2 regions of the Cupriavidus sp. USMAHM13 genome follow, and region 1 is predicted to be linked to the other one. Evidence: riboswitches for the same ligand, from Rfam matches in the RefSeq annotation. Region 1 holds a riboswitch; the other holds the start of a gene.
What was found. Region 1 has a riboswitch for cobalamin ahead of BKK81_RS16280 (TonB-dependent receptor domain-containing protein). Riboswitches for the same ligand answer to the same signal wherever they lie in the genome.

Region 1 (10,605 bases):
CGCGGCCCTGGCCGACACCGGCAGCACCGGCCATGTCGATTCCCTGCCGCCCGCCGCCGGCGCGGCGGACTGAACCCTCCCGACCCTCCGCATGCCCAAGCCCCCGCTCCTTGTCCTGCCGCGCGCCCGCGCGCCACGCCGTCTTGCCGCCGCGCTGCTGACGCTGTCCCTGTACCAGGCGGCACCGGCCGCCCGCGCCGCGCTCAGCGTGGTCGACGACGCCGGCCAGACCGTGACGCTGGCCGCGCCCGCCAGGCGCGTGGTATCGCTGGCGCCGCACGTCACCGAGCTGCTGTACGCGGCCGGCGGCGGCGAGCGCATCGTCGGCACCGTCAGCTACAGCGACTACCCGCCGGCCGCGCGGGACATCCCGCGCGTGGGCGACAACAAGGCGCTCGACCTGGAGCGCATCGCCGCGCTCAAGCCCGACCTGATCGTGGTCTGGCGCCACGGCAATGCCCAGCAGCAGATCGACCGGCTGCGCGCGCTCGGCCTGCCGCTGTTCTTCAGCGAGCCGCGCCGCCTCGACACCATCGCCGAGGACATCGAGAAACTCGGCACCCTGCTCGGTACCGCGCCGGTGGCGGCGCGCGCCGCCACCGACTTCCGCGGACGCATCGAGAGCCTGCGCAAGACCTATGCGGCCCGGCCGCCGGTGACGGTGTTCTACCAGGTATGGCAGCGCCCTCTGATGACGCTCAACGGCCGCCACCTGGTCAGCGACATGCTGGCCCTGTGCGGCGGCCGCAATCTCTTCGCCGACGCCACGCCGCTGGTGCCGACGGTGACCGAGGAGGCCGTGGTAGCCGGCAATCCCGAGGCCATGGTCACGGCCGGCATGGGCGCAACCCGTGCCGACCGGCCGCTGGCCGACTTCTCGATGTGGGAGCGCTGGAAGCAGGTGACGGCGGTCGCGCGCGGCAACCTCTTCGTGATCGACGGCGACCTGATCAACCGCGCCGGCCCGCGCGTGGCGCAGGGGGCGGAAATCCTCTGCAAGGACCTGGAGCAGGCGCGCGCCCGGCGGCCCGCGCGCTGAGCGCGCTCAACTCTCCGAGCGCGCCCGGGCTTCAGCCGGCGGGCAGGCGGTTCCACCACCCGAGCACCGGCGCGCCGGCGCCGAGCCGGAAGCCGGCGCTGGCGCCGAAGCCGATCGGCCAGCCCAGCGTGCGCGCCAGCGGCAGGCCGAGCCAGTGGGCCGCCAGCATGCGCATGGGCCCGGCGTGGCAGACCACCCAGATGCAGCCCTGCCCTGCACCGTCCGCCGCCAGCGCGTCGGCCCAGCCGGCCACGCGCGCCAGCGCGTTCCCGGCGCTTTCGCCGCCGTGCGGCCGCGCGCCGAGCAGGTCGGCCGCCCACGCATCGAGCTGCGCGCGGGCAATGCCATCCCAGGGGCGGCCCTCCCAGGCACCGAAATCCATCTCGCGCAAGGCGGGCTCCAGCTCGACGGCAGGCAGCGCCGTGGCCTCGGGCCACCCCGCCGGCCACGCTTCGCGCAGCAGGGCCGCGGTCTGCGCGGCGCGCGCCAGCGGGCTGGCGATGATGCGCACGGGCGCCCGCCCGCCCAGCGCCGCCGCCATGCCGGCGGGGGCCGGCGTGGTCGGCTGCGCCAGTTCGAGGTCGAGGCTGCCATAGCAGATGCCTTCGGCCACGGCGGGACGCGCGTGGCGGATCAGGACCACGTCCATGCAGCCGCCAGCAGGTAGATCAGTAGTTCGGCGAGTTGCTGGGCCATGCCCAGGCAATCGCCGGTATAGCCGCCGATGCGACGTACGAAATAGCGCCCCAGGCTCCAGCGCAGCGCCAGCAAGGCCAGCAGCGCGGCCGCGGCGAAGGCCGGCGCCAGGGCCAGCAGCGGCAGCACCCCGCAGGCCAGCGCGAAGGCCAGACCGAAGCCGGCCAGCCGCTGCGCCACCGGCTTGGCCTTGCCTTCGGCGCGCACATAGTCGAGCGTGGCCAGGTAGCTGGCGGCGAGCGCGCGGCTGGCGCCATGCGCAGCCACCAGCACGGCGAGCAGCACCGGCGTGCCGCCGCGCGCGTGGACCGCCAGCAGCAACTGCCACTTGAGCAGCAGCGCGAGCACCAGCGCGATCGCGCCGAAGGCACCGATGCGCGAATCGTGCATGATGCGCAGCACGTCTTCGCGCGCGAAGGCTCCGCCGAAGGCATCGACGCAATCGGCCAGGCCGTCCTCGTGGAAGGCGCCGGTCAGCAGCAACGTCAGCGCCATGCCGAGCAGCACGGCCACCGCGGGCGGCCACCACTGCAGGGCTCCCCAGGTCGTGAGCGCGCCCAGCGCGCCGACCAGCAGGCCGACCAGCGGAAAGTAGCGCGCAGCCGCGTTCAGGTAGTGCGGCGCGAAACCGACCCAGCGCGCCAGCGGCGCCGGCAGCGGCAAGCGCGTGAAGTAGCCCAGCGCGGTGAGGAAATAGCGCAGTTCATCAGCCATCGGCACCTGCCTTCCCGGCATGCCCGGGCACCGTCGCCGGGCCGCACGGCGGCTGCAGCGCGACGGTCCCCGCGGCGCTCATCCCGCGGTGCTCACGCCGGCGCTGCCGAAGGTGGCCATCTCGCGCAGGAAGGCCGTGGCCGAGACCAGCAGCGGCCACGCCAGCGCAGCGCCGGTGCCCTCGCCCAGGCGCAGGTCGAGCGCCAGCAGCGGCTGGGCACCGAAGTGCGCCAGCAGCGCGCGATGGCCCTGCTCATGCGAGCAATGCGAGAACACGCAATAGTCCAGCACCGCGGGCTCGAGGCGCTGCGCCACCAGCAGCGCGGCCGAAGCGATGAAGCCGTCGACCACGATCACCATGCGGCTGGCGGCGGCGGCCAGGAAGGCGCCGGTCATCATGGCGATCTCGAAGCCGCCGAAGGCCGCCAGCGCATCGAGCGGCTCGACCGCGTCGGCATGCCGCGCCAGCGCGCCGGCCAGCACTTCGCGCTTGTGCGCCAGCCCGGCGTCGTCCAGGCCGGTGCCGCGCCCGATGCACTGCTCGATCGGCGTCCCCGTCAGCCGGCTCATCAGGCAGGCGGCGGAGGAGGTATTGCCGATGCCCATCTCACCGAAGGCGATGGCGTTGCTGCCCAGGCGTGCGTGGCTCAGCACGCGTGCCATGCCGGTGGTCAAGGCCAGCTCCAGCTGGCCCGGGTCCATGGCGCGCACCTCGGCGAAATTGCGCGTGCCGTTGGCGATGCGCGCATTGACCAGGCCCGGCGCCGGCGGCAGCGGCGCGCGCACGCCGGCATCGACCACCTCCAGCGCGATGCCGTGCTGGCGCGTGAAGACGTTGATGGCCGCGCCGCCGGCGACGAAGTTGCGCACCATCTGCGCCGTGACCTCGGGCGGATAGGCGCTGACGCCGGCGGCGGCGATGCCGTGGTCGGCAGCGAACACGAGCAATGCCGGACGCTTGAGCTCGGGCTTGGCGCCGCCCAGGATCATGCCGAGGCGCAGCGCCAGCGTCTCGAGCTGTCCGAGGGCGCCGAGCGGCTTGGTCTTGTCGTCGATGGCGGCCTGCAGTACGGGGCGCAGCGAGGCGTCGAGCGGGGCGATGTGGGGAAGCTGCATGGGTAAGGCTCTTGCTATGGCTCTTGCGGAAAAGGTTGCCGGCGCCCGGGCTACATCTCGATGCCCTTCTGCGCCTTGATGCCTTGCTGGAAGGCGTGCTTGACCGGCGTCATCTCGGTCACCGTGTCGGCCGCCTCGATCAGCGCCGGCGGCGCACCACGCCCGGTGATGACGACGTGCTGCATGGGTGGGCGCGCACGCAGGTCGGCGATCACGCGGTCCACGTCAAGATAGTGCAGCTTGAGGGCGATGTTCAACTCGTCGAGCAGGACCAGGCTGATGGCGGGGTCGCGCAGCATGCCGCGCGCGATCTCCCACGCGGCCTCGGCCTTGGCCACGTCGCGCGCTCGGTCCTGCGTCTCCCAGGTGTAGCCCTCGCCCATCACGTGGAAGGCACAGACATCCGGGAAGCGGCGCAGGAACATCTCCTCGCCGCTGGGAAAAGCGCCCTTGATGAACTGCACCACGCCGGCGCGCATGCCATGGCCCAGCGCCCGCACCACCATGCCGAAGCCCGAGCTGGACTTGCCCTTGCCATTGCCGGTGGTGATGACGATGACCCCGCGTTCGGCCTGGGCGGCGGCGATCTTGGCATCCACCACCTCCTTCTTGCGCACCATGCGTGCCTTGTGGCGCGCATCGCGGCCCGCGTCGTCGGGGGTGTCGGAGGTGCCGGGCGTGTTCTCTTCGTGTTCTGCTTGCGTCATATCGGTTCTGCGGAATCCAGGTAGTCTAGCGGGTGCCGTGGCCGTCCGGCGCGGCGTCGGGGTGGCCGTCGGCAACCAGCGCGGTGCGGTATCCATCGCTCACCGCGACGATCGGCGTGCGCAGCGCGGTGGAACAATGTCCGGGCGTCAGCACTTCGGCCGCCGGGCCGTGCAGCGCGCGGCCATCCTCGGCCATCAGCAGCGCGTGGCTGGCATAGCGCCGTGCCAGGTTGAGGTCATGCAGGATCACCAAGACGGCGTGGCTGCCGGCGCGCGCCAGCGCGGCCAGCGTGTCGAGCACGAGGATCTGGTGGCGCAGGTCGAGATGGGACACCGGCTCATCGAGCAGCAGCAGCGGCGCCTGCTGCGCCAGCACCGCGGCCAGCGCCACGCGCTGGCGCTCGCCGCCCGACAGGGTCAGCACGTCGCGCGCGGCCAGGCCGGACAGGTCGAGCGCGGCGAGCGCCGCCTCGACCACCAGCTCGTCTTCGCGCCGGGCGAAGCCCCAGCCGGCCAGGTGCGGGTAGCGGCCCACCCGCACGGCGTCGCGCACGCGCATCGAAAATGTGTCATGCACGGTCTGCGGCAGGTAGGCGCGCTGCCTGGCCAGCATGGCCGGCGACACCTCGCCCAGTGCCTGGCCGTCGATCGCCACCGCGCCGCCGTCGGGCCGGCGCAGGCCGGCCAGCACGGCCATCAGGGTGGACTTGCCGACGCCGTTGGGCCCAACCAGGCACCACAGCTCGCCCGGCCGGATCTCCAGGTCGAGCGCCGGCAGCAGCTCGCGCGCCCCGGCCCGCAGCGACAGGCCGCGCACCGTCAGCACCGGGCAGGCAGCCAGCGGCTGCCGCCAGGGCGTGTCGGCGGCCCCGGCCGGGGCATGGCTCGGGTGCGTCATCGCGGCCTCCGCAGCAGCAGGAAGAGGAAGGTCGGCACGCCCAGCAAGGCCGTGATCACGCCCACCGGCAGTTGCGCCGGCGCGATCACCGTGCGCGCGGCCAGGTCGGCCGCCATCAGCAAGGTACCGCCCAGCAGCGCCGAAGCCGGCAACAGCAGGCGCTGGTCGTTGCCCCAGGCCAGCCGCACCAGGTGCGGCACGACCAGCCCGATGAAGCCGATCGAGCCGGCCGTGGTGATGGCCGCGGCGATCGCCAGCGAGGCCACCAGGAAGGCGCCCAGGCGCACCAGGCCGACACGCACGCCGAGCGACTGCGCCACGGTCTCGCCGAGCAGCATCACATTGAGCGCGCGCGCCATCGGCATGGCCAGCAGCAGTCCCGCCGCCAGCGCCAGCAGCGCCGGCCAGAACACCGCCGCGCCGCCCAGGTCGCCGGTCAGCCAGAACAGCATGCCGCGCAAGCGCGATTCCGGCGCCACCGACAGGATCAGCGTGATCAGCGCACCCCAGCCGGCGGCCAGGATGACCCCCGTCAGCAACAGCCGCGTACCCGCCTCCTGGTGGCCGCCCTGGACTTGCGGATGCAGCAGGTCGCGGCGCGCCAGCGCCGCCACCAGCAGCATCGAGCCGAGCGCGCCGGCGGCGGCGCCGGCCTGCACCATCCACCAGGGCAGCATCAGCAGCATGGCCAGCAGCGCGCCGGTGGAGGCCCCGCCGGACACGCCCAGCACATAAGGCTCGGCCAGCGGATTGCGCAGCAGCACCTGCATCAGCGCGCCGGCCAGCGCCAGCAGGCCGCCGCAGGCGAAGGCCGCAGCCGCGCGCGGCAGGCGCAGCTCGCGCACGATGGCTCCGGCAGTGCCGGCGCCATCGGCCAGCGCGTGCCACAGTTCGGCGGGCGCCAGCGAGACGCTGCCGAGCGCCAGCGACAGCGCGAACACGGCCGCGCCGGCCAGCGCCAGCACGCCCCAGATCCGCAGGGCGCGGCGCAGCTCAGGCATGCGCCCCCCGGGCGGCCGCGTTCACTGGCGCCAGCCCAGCGTGATAAAGCCGGCCCGGCCCTGCGTGTTGTAGGGATAGGCAAGCTGGTAGTTCTTGTCGAACAGGTTTTCCACGCGGGCGGCGACGAACCATTGCTTGTTGATGTTGTAGCGAGCGTTGAGGTTGACGATACCGTATCCGCCCAGCGTGCGCGAGCCGGTATCCAGGCGCGCGGACGACAACAGCCATTCCCCACCGAAACGCCAGTTGCCGAAGTTGCGGCCCAGGTCCAACGCGACGTGGCGGCGCGCGCGGCGCAACAATTGCGCATTTGCCTGCTCGTCGACCGGGTTCTGGAAGGTGACGCTGGCCCCCACGTCGGTGCCCCACAGCGTAGCGCGCCACGATGCCTCTACACCCTGCACCTTGGCCTTGTTCACGTTCAGCGGCGCAAGCAGGCCGCCGGGCAGCGTGGTGTTGACGATCAGGTTGTCGTAGCGGGTCTCGAAAGCGGTCACGCGCACAAGCCCTGCGTTCGCCGTGCTGTATTGCAAGCCGGCCTCGGCAGATTTCGCGCGCTCAGGCCGCAGGTTCGGATTGCCGAAACCAGGGTAGTACAGTTCATTGAAGGTCGGCGCGCGGAAGGCATTGCTCACGCTGGCAATCAGCTTGAGCGCCTCGGTCAGCTGGAAACCGTAGCCGACGCGGAAACTCGCCTGATTGCCAAAGTCCGAGTAATGGTCATTGCGTGCGTTGAACTGCAACTGGTGCCTGCCGATGCGCCCGTCATAGCCGCCGAACACAGAGAACACATTACGCGAAGGACTGAATGAGCTGCCGTAGGCGCTGGCGTCGAGCGCCTGCTGCAGGTAGTCCGTACCGAACATCAAGGTGTGCGCGGCCGCGAGCGCGTACTCGTTCTGCCAATTGAACTGGCGGTTACGCGTATAGAAGGCGCCGTTTTGAACGCCATTTAGGAAAGTGTCACTACGGTCTTCGCTCTGCGCCAGCCTGAAATGTGTCGCCCAGTCCGGCGTCAACTTACCGTTGACGAAGGCCTGTGCGGTGTACAACTCGCTGTTGGTGCGGTTGTCGTCGGTGGGACGCCCGGATGCGCTGTCGAAGGACAGCTTGCTCTTGGAGTAGTAGCCGCTGAGGCCGGCATCCCAGTCAGGCGTGAAGCGATGCTTCACCTGACCCGACACGCTCTGGTTCTCATACGGATTGTCGTTTGGATTCGCGCGCGGCGCCTGGCGCGTATTGATGGCCGAGAAGCCATCGGTCTTGAAAGCGGAACCGGCCAGGTTGAACGAGGTATCGCCCACCTGCCCTCCGTAGCCCACGGCGCCCTGCCTCGTATTGTTGCTACCGTATTCCACTTGCGCATTGGCCGCCGGCGCTTGGCCCGCACCGCTCTTCGTGAAGATCTGTACCACGCCGCCAATGGCGTCTGATCCATAGAGCGCTGACACGTTGCCCCGCACAACTTCGATGTGGTCAATCTGGTCGGGCAGGATGTTGGCGAGTTGAGCAGTACCCGTGCTGGACGAGGACACCCGCACGCCATCGATCAGGATGAGCACCTGGTTGGAATTGGCACCACGCAGATAGAGCGAGGTGTTGGCCCCCATGCCGCCGTTGGTAGCAAACTCAACGCCGGCCTGACTGCGCAGCAGCGTACGCAGATCCGGCGCCTGTGAGTTGATGATGTCGTCCCGCGTCACGACTGTGGTATGCGCGAGCGCGTCGGTAATGGGCTGCGCGGTGCGCGTCGAGGTGACAACCACCGGTGCGAGCTGGGTGGCAGGCTGCTCGCTTGCAGACTGCGCGTAAGCATGCGCAGAAGTCAGGGCGGACGTGGCAAGGGTCGCGAATACGATGGCGAAGGACGATCGCGCCGGAGGCAGTGCCGGGCGATTCAACCTGTAAAGCGATGAACGCATAACGTAGGGGCAGGAAAGACGGCCGGGCCCGTTCCCCCGCGGGCCGAATGGCGATGAAGCGTGCCGCACAAGGGCGGCCGCCCGCGTCCAGGCCGGTATCCGGGCTGGCGACCTCAGCACGGCCGCCTTCCCGGGCCCATGTGGACCCAGTGGCTGGTTGACCGGCCTTGCGAAACCGGGATGCGGATTCGCGTCGCTTACCGTTGCGGGGGCAGCACAGGTTGGCCCGTCCCGACCTGGCGTCGGTGCGGCTCCCTGTTTCCCGTTGAACTGCCCCCGCGTGGCGACGAGGGGGCGAGCACCTGAAGCGTGCGCGAGTGTAGGCAGTTTCCCCGCCAGCGTCAATGCGCGCCGCGGAACCGCCGCCACGGTGGCGGTTGGCCGACGTTGCAAGGGCGATGCCAATACAATGCTGGCAACTTCGCCGCGGTTGCGGGGTCACAACGGCGCCTCGCGCATCGCTGGCATGGCGGCGCTTGGGCTAGAATCCGGATACTCCGACACCATGCACCCGACAGGCACTATGCTCAACGAACTCGAACAACTCGCCGCCAAGATCGGCCGCGTGCTGCATCACGCGGACACCCTGGCGGCGGAAAACCAGCGGCTGCGCGAGGAGATCGGACGCCTGCGTGCCGAAGCCGACCAACTGCGCGGCGAGCGCGAGGCCATGGCGGCCGACCGCGAGCTGCTAAACATCAAGATCGAGGAAGCGCAGTTGCGCATCCAGTCCATCCTCGACAAGCTGCCCACGGCAGGCGATGCGCGCCAGCTCGACCTGCTCGGCGAGGGCGAAGCCGCCCAGCCCCGGCAGCAAGCCTCCGGAGAACATGCATGAGCAACAAGCAAGTCGAAGTCAATATCGCCGGCCAGGCTTACCGCTTCGCCATCGCGGCAGAAAACGAGGCCGCGCTGCTGGAGGCGGTTTCGCTGGTCGATGGGCGCATGACCCGCCTCAAGTCCGGCGGCGGCGCCAAGGGTGTGGAGCGTGTGGCAGTGATGGCGGCCATCAGCCTCGCCTCCGACCTGCTGGCGGCGCAGCGCAAGCAGCAGGAGGAAGGCGCGATCCCGGTGGACGCCGTACGTGCCCGCATCCGCGAACTCAACGAGCGTGCCGACGAGGCACTGCGGCAGTACGCACACGTGGGAACCGACGCGCCGGCCGCGCGGAGCTGAAGCCGGCCGCGGCGGGATGTGGAGCGGATGTCGCGCACCGTGCGCAAAATGTAACGGTCCGGTACGACGGGCTTGGTCTGCGAGACAGTGCGGTGTATAGTGTAGCCAGACTGCACGACGCCACACAGGTGCAGCAAAATGGTCGGGTTACCGCGCCTGGCCGCCGTTCTCATCCCATCCTAGTTAGAAACGGCAAACGTCTGACATCGCACTTGGTGCTCCGCTCCGGGTGATCTTCGAAAGTCAGACGTTTGACAGTTTCCCTGCCTGGTTCGTAAGGGTCATAAACTCCTTGAACCGATATGCATTGCATGGTGCGGGATCATGTCGCGTGGGCGAGCGCGTCACAACATTCATAGTCCGGGCCGAGCCTGGACTCCCTGAGTGGGTGATGTACCCGAAATGCGACTTCCGCAGCCACTCTGAACCTCACTTGGGTTCAGGATGCCGACCCAGCGGCCGAGGCGGGGACCCCCTTCAACAAGGCGGTGGTGCAGACCACCGCCTTTTTTCTTGCCTGCGTTCTTGCCTGCGGCCGGCTCGGCGGTCGTCACTTGCGGCCCGCCGCCGCGCCACCAGAGGATCTGCTGATGAGCCGTTCCGCCACGCCCGCCGCCGAAACCCGCGCCCGCCAGTACTGGCTGATGAAATCGGAGCCAGACGAGGCCAGCATCGACACGCTCGCCGAACGGGGCACCCTGCCCTGGACCGGCGTGCGCAACTACCAGGCGCGCAACTTCATGCGCGATGCCATGCGCGTCGGCGACGGCGTGCTGTTCTATCACTCCTCGTGCCCGGAGCCCGGCATTGCCGGCCTGGCCGAGGTCTGCTCGACGCCCTACCCTGACCCGACGCAGTTCGAGCGGGCCAGCCACTACTACGACGCCGCCTCCAAGCCGGAAGCGCCACGCTGGATGCTGGTGGACGTGCGCTTCGTGCAGAAGAGCGCGCTGATCTCCCTGCCCGAGCTGCGCGCGCACGAGGCGCTGGCCGACATGGTCGTGCTCCGGCGCGGCAACCGGCTCTCGATCACGCCGGTGACCCCGGCCGAATGGCGCTACATCACCACGCGCCTGATGCGCTGACGCCCGCCGCATGGCGCCCCTTCCGCCGAGCCCCCGCTCCCGGCCATGAGCCTAGCCGACCTGCCCGTCCTGATTCCCGCCCTGCTGCTGCTCGGCGCCTTCACCGGCTTCTGCGCCGGACTGCTCGGCGTGGGTGGCGGCATGATGATGGTGCCCTTCCTGACGCTGCTCTTCACCGTGCTGCGCTTTCCCGCCGAGGTCATCGTGCACATGGCCATCGCCACTGCGATGTCGACCATCCTGTTCACCT
Region 2 (10,605 bases), on a different replicon from region 1:
CTTCACCTCGATCTCGTCATAGCGCTGCACGCGGTACACCACCATCGAGACCAGCCAGCTCAGCACGAACACGCCGATGATCACATAGCCCAGCATGCCGAAATGTGCGTTGAGCGCGCCGACCACGTCCCACAGGCCGCCTTCCAGGCCGAGCTTGTCCGCGATCAGGCCGAGTGCTTCGATGCCGCCGATGACCACCGCGACGATCACCGAGACCAGCGTGATGGTCATGTTGTAGTAGAGCTTGCGGATCGGCTTGGTGAAGGCCCAGCCGTAGGCGCCGAGCATGAGGATGCCATCGGTGGTGTCGACCAGCGACATGCCGGCGGTGAACAGCGCCGGGAACACCATGATGGTCCAGAACGGCACGCCCTTGGCGGCTTCCGCGGCGGAGAGGCCGAACAGGGCCACCTCGGTGGCGGTGTCGAAGCCCAGGCCGAACAGCAGGCCCATCGGGAACAGGTGCCAGCTGCGGCTGGCCAGGCGGAACAGCGGGCGGAACCAGCGCGCCAGCACGCCGCGCTCGTTGAGCAGCAGGTCGAGGTCCTGGGCGCGCAGCGTCTCGCCGCGCTTGACGGCGCGGAAGGCACGCCAGACCGAGACCAGGATCAGCAGGTTGAAGAAGGCCAGCAGGAACAGGAACAGCGCCGAGACGCTGGTGCCGATCAGGCCGCCGACCGCCTTCATCTCGCCGAAATGCGATTGCAGGGCGGCCGCCGCGATGGCGATGCCGATCGACATCAGCGTGACCACGGTGGAATGGCCGAGCGAGAAGAAGAAGCCCACCGCGACCGGCCGCTTGCCTTCGGCCATCAGTTTGCGCGTGACATTGTCGATGGCCGCGATATGGTCGGCGTCGACGGCGTGGCGCAGCCCCAGCGTATAGGCCAGCACGGCGGATGCCAGCAGCACCGGGTGGTCGCGGAAGGCGGCCAGGGCCCAGATCCAGGCCCCGGCATTGGCGGCGATCAGGATCGCGTAGAGCGCCACGGTCTTGCGGCGCACGTCGGTGGCTTCGTCATTGAAGATGCTGGCGATCAGGCGGAACGGGTGGGCTGGCATGGGGCGCAGGGCAGATGCGGGGTCAGGGAGCGAAGAGACGGTGCCGAAGCGGGGCGGGCATGCCTGCCCAGGCAGGGAGGCCATGAGAAGCGCCGCGACGGCGGCGGGGTGTGCTGGGCGCGCGGGCGGCGCGCCGAAGGGGCTGGCTTGCGGTCTGTCTTCATCGTGTCGTGCCCGGGCATCCCCGCCCGGGCGTGGCAACTGGTGCCGGAAAGGACGATGAAGCCGCGGCCGTGCGCGGGGCATGCCGCGGGGCTGCCCCGCGGCAGGGCCCGGCACGACACCCGGCCGCCCGTCCGCGGCTTCGGTGGTCGAAGTCAGGCCGGTATCCGGGCTGGCAGGCGATGCGCGCGGTGGGCGCCGCGTGCGCGTGGGGGATGGCCGCCTTCCCGCGCTGGCGCGCAGTGGCTGCCGGCACCAGGCCGGCGTGGCGATCCCTTGACCTGCTTACCGTTGCGGGGGCAGCACAGGCATTGCCGCCAGCGTCCCGAGTCCGCGCATGCAAGACTCAAGCCATTGGCGTTGGCGCACCTGTTTCCCGTTTAACCCGCGCCGCTGGCGTGGCGCGGGCACCTGTCATCGTGATCGGTAAATCACGCGCATTGTAATGGCGGGTGGCGCATGCCGCCAGCGCCGTGCCACGCGCTCCGGTGCGCCATGGCGGGCCGGGCGGCGCCGGCCTTGCCGGCCTGTGTTCTTGCAGAGTGGGGCGGGCGCGGCCCGGTTCGTGTTCCCCCGAGCCGCCAAATCGTCGTTTCGGACGACGCCCGGCGCCGGGGCGCTGCCGAGAATCGTCGTAACCGGCCAGGGCCGGCAGACAGACCGCCGGCGCCAGGCCAGGCGGCGGGATCCACCAGGAGACAGGCATGCGGGCGCCCGCGGGCGCAGGACTTCGTGCGCCGGCGAACGGCGGTACGCCGTCGCGCATGCCCGCTTCCGTCTTCGGCGAGGCAGGCATCGTGACGCAAACGCATTCCACAGACCCCGGGCAGCACAGCGAGGCGGCTTCCGTGCTGGTCGAGATCGATCCGGCCGGCTATGCGGTGCTGACCCTGAACCGGCCGCAGGCGATGAACGCATTGTCGGTGGCGCTGTGCCGGGCGCTGGCCGAGGCGGTGGCGGCGCTGCGCGACGATCCGCGTGTGCGCGTGCTGATCCTGACCGGCAGCGGGCGTGCCTTCTGCGCCGGGCTGGATCTCAAGGAACTGGCGGCCGGGCGCGAACTGTCGGCCTTCGTCAGCACCAGCGATCCGGTGCGCGTGCTCGGCACCTTCCGGGGGCCGGTGATCGGTGCCATCAATGGCGCGGCCATCACCGGCGGCTTCGAGCTGGCGCTGGCCTGCGACATGCTCATCGCCTCCACCGAAGCACGCTTCGCCGACACGCACGCACGCGTGGGCATCGTGCCGGGCTGGGGTTTGTCGCAGAAGCTGAGCCGGCTGGTCGGCCTGGCCCGGGCCAAGGAGATCTCGCTGACCGGCAACTTCGTCGGCGCGCAGGAGGCGGAACGCATCGGCCTGGTCAACCGCGTGGTGGCGCCGGAGACGCTGCTGCCGGCCGCCCGGCGGCTCGCCGAAGACCTGTTGTCGGCGGTGCCGGAGATGCTGCCGGAGATGAAGCAGCTGATCGACGAGGGCTATGCGCTGCCGCTGGGCGAGGCGCTGGCGCTGGAGCGCCGGCGCTCCAGCGCGTGGAGCCAGGCCATGCTGCGCGAGGAGATCGCGCGGCGGCGCGAGGCCGTGCAGCAGCGCGGCCGCGCGCAGGCGGCGGGCGGCTGAGCGGAGGCCCTGGCGGTGGGGCCGGCAGCGCGCAGGGACGGGACGGCAGGCGATGGCAGGCGCCGGCAACAGGCGCCGCAACCAATGCAGCGGGCAACGCAACAACCACGAGGAGGAAGGCATGGCGAAGCGGAAGATGGCGGCAGTGGGCAGGTGGCTGGCGGCGGCGGGACTGGCCGGCCTGGCTTGCCTGGCGCAGGCGCAGAAGGCCTACGATACGGGCGCGAGCGACAGCGAGATCAAGATCGGCAACACGGTGCCGTACTCGGGGCCGGCATCGGCCTACGGCACGGTGGGCAAGGCGGCCGCGGCCTACTTCCGCAAGGTCAATGCCGAGGGCGGCATCAACGGGCGCAAGATCCGCTTCATCTCGGTCGATGACGCCTACAGCCCGCCGATGACCGTGGAGCAGACCCGCAAGCTGGTCGAGCAGGAGCAGGTGCTGCTGATCTTCGCGCCGCTGGGCACGGCCAGCAATGCCGCCACGCAGAAATACCTGAACATGAAGAAGGTGCCCCAGCTCTTCGTCAGCTCGGGCGCCCACCGCTGGGGCGATCCGGAGCATTTCCCGTGGACCATGGGCTGGAACGTCAGCTACCTGACCGAAGGCCATATCTACGCCAGGCACATCCTCGCCAACCGGCCGCAGGCGAAGATCGCGATCCTGTACCAGAACGACGAGTTCGGCAAGGACATGCTGCGCGGCTTCCTCGACGGCCTCGGCGACAAGAGCAAGGCGCTGGTGGTGGCGCAGGCCAGCTACGAGCTGAGCGATCCCACGGTGGACAGCCAGATGATCAGCCTGAAGAGCTCGGGCGCCGACACGCTGGTCGACCTGTCGACGCCGAAGTTCGCCGCGCAGGCGATTCGCAAGGCGGCCGCGATCGGCTGGAAGCCGGTGCACTACCTGGCCAATGTGTCGAGCTCCGTGACCGCGGTGCTCAAGCCGGCCGGGCTGGACAATGCCAAGGACATCCTCTCGGCCGCCTTCGTGCGCGACCCCTCCGATCCGCGCTGGCAGGGCACCCGCGAGCAGGCCGACTTCGCCGCCTTCATGAAGCAGTACTACCCGGAGGGCGACGCCAGCGACGCCTTGAACGTCACCGGCTATTCGATGGCGCAGACCATGGTGCAGGTGCTCAGGCAGGCCGGTGACAACCTGACGCGCGCCAACATCATGAAGCAGGCCGCCAGCCTGGACATGACCCTGCCGATGCTCTACCCGGGCATCAAGCTCAAGACCAGCCCGACCAATTTCCACCCGCTCGCCGGCATGCAGATGGTGCGTTTCAACGGCAGCGGCTACGACCCGGTCGGCGGCGTGATCGGGCAGTAGCGCCCCCTATCACGCCTCACGCCGCCGCGCCGCCAGCAGCCATTCAAGGAGACCAGACAGTCATGGCAATCGAGTTTCCACGCTCGTGGATGAAAGAAGAACTGACGATGTACCGCGACACCGTGGTGCGTTTCGTCGAGAACGAGATGGTGCCCGGCGACGAGGCGGCGCGCCAGCGCGGCCACGTCGGCCGCGAGATCTGGCGCCGGGCCGGCGAACTGGGCCTGCTGTGCGCGGACATTCCCGAGGCCTATGGTGGCGGCGGCGGCGACTTCCGCCACGAAGCGGTGTTCTACGAGGAGATGGCGCGGCGCAGCCTGACCGGCATGGCCGCCTCGGTGCACAGCATCGTCGCGCACTACCTGCTCAACCACGGCACCGAGGCGCAGAAGCAGCGCTACCTGCCGCGCATGGCGCGCGGCGAGCTGGTCGGCGCCATCGCCATGACCGAGCCGGGGGCCGGCTCCGACCTGCAGGGCGTGCGCACGCGTGCCGAGCGGCAGGGCGACGGCTATGTGATCAACGGCGCCAAGACCTTCATCACCAACGGCTACCTGGCCGGCCTGGTGCTGGTGGTGGCCAAGACCGATCCGGCGCAGAAGGCCAAGGGCATGTCCATCCTGATCGTCGAGACCGAGGACCGTCCCGGCTACCAGGTGGGCAAGGTGCTCGACAAGATCGGCCTGAAGGCGCAGGACACCTCGGAACTGTTCTTCGACAATGTGCGCGTCGGCGCCGACTGCCTGCTGGGCGGCGAAGAGGGCAAGGGCTTCTACCAGTTGATGAGCGACCTGCCGTACGAGCGCCTGATCATCGGCGTCACCGCGGCGGCGGCGATGGAGGGGGCCTACGAGGCCACGCTGCAGTACACGCGCGAGCGCGAGGCCTTCGGCCAGCCCATCGGCCAGTTCCAGAACACGCGTTTCAAGCTGGCCGAGATCGCCACCCACGTTAAGGTGGCGCGGGCCTACATCGACCGCTGCGTCGAGGACATCGTCGCCGGCCGGCTCGACACGGTGGGCGCCTCGATGGCCAAGATGTGGGCCAGCGAGCTGCAGAACCGCGTGATCGACGAATGCCTGCAGCTGTTCGGCGGCTATGGCTACATGAACGAGTACCTGATCGGCCGCATGTATGTCGACGCGCGTATCCAGCGCATCTACGGCGGCACCAGCGAGATCATGAAGGAGGTGATCTCGCGCGCGCTGTAGGCCGGGCAGGCGCCGGCGCGCCGGCGCCGCGGCACAGGGTCGGCGCGGCTGCGGAGCAGCGGATCAGCGGATCAGCGGATCAGCGGATCAATTCCAGGCGGCGCGCGATGGCCACTGCCTGGGTGCGGTTCTGCGCGTTCAGCTTGCCGTTGATATTGCGCAGGTGCGTGCGCACCGTGCTGTCGGAGACGAACAGTTTCTCGGCCAGGGCGCTGTTCGAGTAGCCCTCGGCGACCAGGGCCAGCAGGCGGATCTCCTTGGCGGTGAGCGGCTCGACCAGGGCAGGGCAGTCCGGCGGCAAGGCCGCCTCGCCGGGCCCGGCGCCGCCGCATGCCTGCGCCAGCCGCTGCAGGTAGGCCCGGAAGATCGGGTCGGCGCCGGCGCCGGCCCCTTCTTCCTGCGTCATCGCTTCCACCTGCCGCACCAGCAGGGCGGCGTCGCCCCCTTCGTCGGCGAACAGGCGCACGAAGCCTTCCGCGCAGCCGTTGCGCAGCGCGCCGGTCATGGCCGCCAGCGCGGCCGGGGCGTCGCCGGCACGGGCCAGCGCCATGGCTTGCAGGACGCGCAGCTTGAGGGCGCGGCGGAAGCGCCGGCTGCGCACGGCGGCGTCGATGCCGTCGGCCAGGCGCGGCAGCGCCGACGCGGCGCGCCCGGCGGCGACCAGCCAGCGCAGTTCGGCCATCTCATGGGTCTGGAGATCGTGCGCGGGCAGGCGCAGGCGCGCCACGCGCGCCCACAGCGCGGCATCGTTGGCACGCTCCAGTTCCTCGCGGGCGCCTTGCAGGTGGCCTTGCATGGTCAGCAGGTGGGCGCGTTCCAGCTTGGCGCTGCTGACCACGCGCGGCAACTGGCGCTGGTGGCCCAGGTACTCCAGCTCGGTCAGGCAATGGAAGGCCTGGTCGACGTCGCCGTGGTGGAAGGCGATGCGCGACAGCAGCATATAGCCCTGGATCATGTGGTCGGCGAGGCCGGCATCCCTGGCCAGCGGCAGGTAGACCTGGAGCAGGTGCCGGGCCTGGTCGAGCTCGTCGGCCTCGTAGAGGCTGGCGGCGTACAGCACGCCGGCCCAGGCATTGCCGCCGGTATGGCCCTGCGACGCCGCATGGGTCGCGCCGACGGCGATGCGGAAGCGCGCGGTGGCCTGGCGCAGCCTGCCCTCCTCGAGATCGGTCAACCCGCCGACCGACTCCGAGTACATCTTGATGAAGTGGCTGGCCGCCGCGCCCGGGCTGCTGCGCGCGGCATCGAGCAGGCGGTGCGATTCCTGGTACTCGCCCATCACCGCCGACAGGTAGGCCATGCAGTTGGACAGCACGCCCTCGGCGAAGCCCTGGCGCGCCGGCATGTGGCGCAGCGCCTCGCGGCCGAGCGCGAAGGCCTCCTCGGCCTGGTCCATCACCGCCAGCAGGAAGGGCTGCAGCGCCAGCACGTGGGGCCGCACCTCCGGGTCCGGGTCGGCGGCGCAGCCGTAGCCGTCGAGCCTGGCCTGGGCCTGGTGCGGGCCGTGCGTCAGGCACAGGGCCCAGACATGGACCACCTGCAGCAGCGGGGAGGCGGCGATGCAGGCGGGCGGGATGGCGCCGAACCAGCGCGTCAGCAGGCGCATGCGGCCGCCCTCGAGCAGGGCAATGGCGTGCCGGGCCAGCAAGCGCACCGCGTGGTCGAAGCTGCCGCCTTCGAGCGCGTGGTCGATGGCCGGCACCGGCCGGCCGTGCGCCTCGTACCAGTGTGCGGCGGCGCGGTGCAGGCGCCGGCCCTCGTCGGGCAGTTCGCGCTGGAGCTGGGCGCGCAGGAAGTCGGCGAAGAGGCTGTGGTAGCGGTAGCTCGGCGCGTCGCCTTCCATCGGCGTCAGGAAGAGGTTGTCCGCCTCCAGCCGTGCCAGCATGGCGGCGCTGTCGACACCGGGCAGCAGGTGGTCGCACAGGCCGGCGTCGAGGTGCCGCAGGATGGCGGTGCGCAGCAGGAAATCCCGCAGCGGCGCCGGCTGGCGTTCCAGCACGTCTTCGGCGAGGTAGTCGGCCAGGGCCTGGTTCGAGCCCGAGAAGCGGGCGATGAAGCGGTCCCGGTCGCGGTGGTCGTCGCGCCGTTCCAGAGCCAGGGAAGCCAGCCACAGCGCGGCCGGCCAGCCCTCGGCCTTGCCGTGCAGGCGCGCCACCTCGTCGTCGGGCAGCGCGCTGTCGCGGCGGCGGTTCAGCAGTTCGGCCGTTTCCGGCAGCGAGAAGCGCAGCAGGGCGGCGTCGATCTCGAGCAACTGGCCGCGCGCCCGCAGCCGGCCCAGGCCGAGGTCGGGCAGGCCGCGCGAGCCGATCACCAGGCGTCCGCCGCGCGGCAGGCCGTCGAGGATCTCGCGCACCAGGCGCAGCACGGCGGGCTCCTGCAGGGCCTCGAAATCGTCGAGGAACACAGCGAAGGGCGCGGTGCGCGCGGCCAGGCCCGCCATGATGGCGAGCGCCATGTCGGCCGGCGAGCGCAGGCCCGCGTCCGCCATCGCGGGGGCCGCGGCGGGTGCGTCCGCCGCCATGCCGCCGACCGCGGCGGCGAGGCAGGCGAGGAAACGGGACGGGTCGTTGTCGGCGCCATCCAGGGTCAGCCATGCCGTGTCGACGCCGCTGGCTTCCAGCAGCGAGCGGCACTGCACCATGGCGGTGGTCTTGCCGAAGCCGGCCGGCGCCCGCACCAGCACCACCCTGGCGGCGCCGGCGGCGCGCACGCGTTCCCGGATCTCGCCGCGCGCCACCTGGGCGACACTGGTGGTGGGCGGGCTGAGCTTGCTGGTGAGCGGGGTACGGGACGGGTCGACCGGGCTGGGCATGGGCAGGGTGAGGGGTTCCGGGCCATCGGGAAGCACGCGGCGGCGGCCCGGCGTGCCCGAGCATACAACGAGCGCGGCGTTCGGCCACGTCGCACAGCAGCATGGCGTGGCCGGCGCTCGCGGCCAATCGTCTTAAGCGACGATGTGGCGGCACGCGGCGCTGCCTAACATGGCAGGCATCCTGCGCGGCGTATGCCGCCCCGCCTCCGCCCCTACTGCCTGCGAGCATGAAGAACGATTCCTGGCGCCAGGACCTGGCCTCCTACCGGCTCCGCTTCGAGCTGCCCACCCGCTACGCGGATGTCGACGCCGAGCGGCACGTCAACAATGTGGCGGTGCAGACCCTGCACGCCGAGGCCCGCTCGCGGCTGCACCTGTCGGTATTCGGCTGGGAGGCGTGGCAGCCGCTGACGGCAACCGTGCGCACGCGCGCGGTGCGCACCGATTTCCTGCAGGTGACCTACTATCCGGCGCCGGTGACCTGTGGCGCCGCCCTGGTGGAGGTGGATGCATCCGGCTACACGCTGGCACTGGGGCTGTTCCAGCAGGGGCGCTGCGTCGGCGTGCAGTCGTGCCGCATCGGCGCCTGGCGCGACGGCGAATGGCGGCCACTGCCGGCGGCGGTGCGCGAAGCGATGCTGGACTTCGGCCCCGATGCGGTGATGGCGGCCGGCCTGCCGGGCGGCGCGCCGGGCCCCGGCGCAGGGGACGATGCCGATGGTGGCGGTGCCGAGGCCGGCGGCTATCCCTGCGCGGACCGGCTGACCACCCGCTTCGGCGACCTCGACGCCGATGGCATGCTGAGCGAGCTCGCGCTGGCGCGCTACTTCGAGCAGGGGCGCTCGCACCTGCTGCTGGCGCTCGGGCAGGACTGCGGCGCGGACCTGCGCCACGGGCCGGTCGGCATGCTGATCGCCAGCACCGGCGCGCGTGTGCTGCGCCAGGTGCGGCCGGGCGCCGAGATGACGCTGGCATCGGGCGTGGTGCGCATCGGCCGCACCTCGGTCGTGCTGCGTACGGCGGTGTTCCAGGGCGAGGCCTGCGTCGGCATCGCCGACAACGTGATGGTCTTCATCGCGCGCGCCGATGGCCGGCCCACGCCGGTGCCCGCCGCGCTGGCGCGGCGGCTGGAAGGCCTCGCCTGCGCCGGACTGCCGCGCTGAACCGGCCGGCCACGGCATTTCCCCCCAAACCAAAGCGCAGCGGCGCTGCCAGGAGCTGACCAATGACGGGTCCCTTGCAAGGCTTGAAGGTCGTGGAGATGGTCGGCATCGGGCCGGCGCCGTTCTGCGCCATGATGCTGGCCGACATGGGCGCGGAGGTGATCCGCATCGACCGGCCCGGGCCGGCGGGCGAGGTGATGCCCAAGACCGCGCGCTTCGATGTGCTGGCGCGCGGGCGCCGCTCGCTCGCGCTAGACCTCAAGCGCCCGGGCGGCGCCGAGGCCGTGCTGCAGCTGGTGGCCCAGGCCGACATCCTGCTGGAGGGCTTCCGCCCGGGCGTGATGGAGCGCCTGGGGCTGGGGCCGGACGCCTGCCTGGCGCGCAATCCGCGCCTGGTCTACGGCCGCATGACGGGCTGGGGCCAGCACGGGCCGCTGGCCCAGGCGGCCGGGCACGACATCAACTACATCGCGCTGAGCGGCGCCCTGCATGCGATCGGCCACGCCGACGAGCCGCCGGTGGTGCCGCTCAACTACGTGGGCGACTTCGGCGGCGGCGCCATGATGCTGGCCTTCGGCGTGCTGTGCGCGCGCCTGGAAGCGCTGCGCAGCGGCAAGGGCCAGGTGGTCGACGCCGCCATGACCGACGGTGCGGCGCTGCTGTCGGCGATGATGTACGGCTTCAAGGCAGCCGGCAGCTGGAGCAACCAGCGCGGCGAGAACCTGCTGGATGGCGGCGCGCACTTCTACGGTACCTATGCCTGCGCTGACGGCAAGTACGTCGCCATCGGCGCCATCGAGCCGCAGTTCTATGCCGAGCTGATCCGTCTCAGCGGCATCGACGATGCCGCCTTCGCCGCGCAGCGCGACGTGAACGGCTGGCCGGTGCTCAAGCTGCGCCTCGCCGACGTGTTCAAGACCCGCACCCGCGCCGAATGGTGCGAGCTGATGGAAGGCTCCGATGTCTGCTTCGCGCCCGTGCTGGACTGGGACGAGGCGCCCGCGCATGCGCACAACCTGGCGCGCGGCACCTTCGTCGAGATCGATGGCGTGACCCAGCCGGCGCCGGCGCCGCGCTTCTCACGCACGCCGCCACCGACACCGCGCGGCCCGGCCGCGCGCGGCGGCGACAGCGAGGCGGTGCTGCGCGACTGGGGCTTCACGGTGGCCGCGGTGGCGGACCTCAAGCAGCGCGGCGTGATCTGAGCCCACGGCGTGCCGGCATGGTGCCGGCGCCGCTTGCC

Region 2: linked by a shared signal. The riboswitch ahead of BKK81_RS29670 (HoxN/HupN/NixA family nickel/cobalt transporter) and the one ahead of BKK81_RS16280 (TonB-dependent receptor domain-containing protein) in region 1 are both predicted to bind cobalamin.

Annotation. Positions count from the first base shown of each region.
Region 1 covers NZ_CP017751.1:3,684,737-3,695,341, forward strand. The annotation lists gene cobD (threonine-phosphate decarboxylase CobD) at 1-73, shown strand, start outside; gene BKK81_RS16245 (cobalamin-binding protein) at 92-1,039, shown strand; gene BKK81_RS16250 (histidine phosphatase family protein) at 1,071-1,688, opposite strand; gene BKK81_RS16255 (adenosylcobinamide-GDP ribazoletransferase) at 1,673-2,449, opposite strand; gene cobT (nicotinate-nucleotide--dimethylbenzimidazole phosphoribosyltransferase) at 2,528-3,565, opposite strand; gene cobO (cob(I)yrinic acid a,c-diamide adenosyltransferase) at 3,616-4,272, opposite strand; gene BKK81_RS16270 (ABC transporter ATP-binding protein) at 4,298-5,170, opposite strand; gene BKK81_RS16275 (FecCD family ABC transporter permease) at 5,167-6,171, opposite strand; gene BKK81_RS16280 (TonB-dependent receptor domain-containing protein) at 6,193-8,094, opposite strand; cobalamin riboswitch at 8,181-8,401, opposite strand; gene BKK81_RS16285 (hypothetical protein) at 8,618-8,932, shown strand; gene BKK81_RS16290 (cell division protein ZapA) at 8,929-9,270, shown strand; RNA gene ssrS (6S RNA) at 9,528-9,745, shown strand; gene BKK81_RS16300 (EVE domain-containing protein) at 9,861-10,355, shown strand; gene BKK81_RS16305 (sulfite exporter TauE/SafE family protein) at 10,401-10,605, shown strand, end outside.
Region 2 covers NZ_CP017752.1:2,587,896-2,598,500, reverse strand. The annotation lists gene BKK81_RS29670 (HoxN/HupN/NixA family nickel/cobalt transporter) at 1-1,062, opposite strand, end outside; cobalamin riboswitch at 1,366-1,654, opposite strand; gene BKK81_RS29665 (enoyl-CoA hydratase) at 1,989-2,840, shown strand; gene BKK81_RS29660 (ABC transporter substrate-binding protein) at 2,977-4,176, shown strand; gene BKK81_RS29655 (acyl-CoA dehydrogenase family protein) at 4,239-5,387, shown strand; gene BKK81_RS29650 (LuxR C-terminal-related transcriptional regulator) at 5,467-8,199, opposite strand; gene BKK81_RS29645 (thioesterase family protein) at 8,427-9,362, shown strand; gene BKK81_RS29640 (CaiB/BaiF CoA transferase family protein) at 9,425-10,567, shown strand.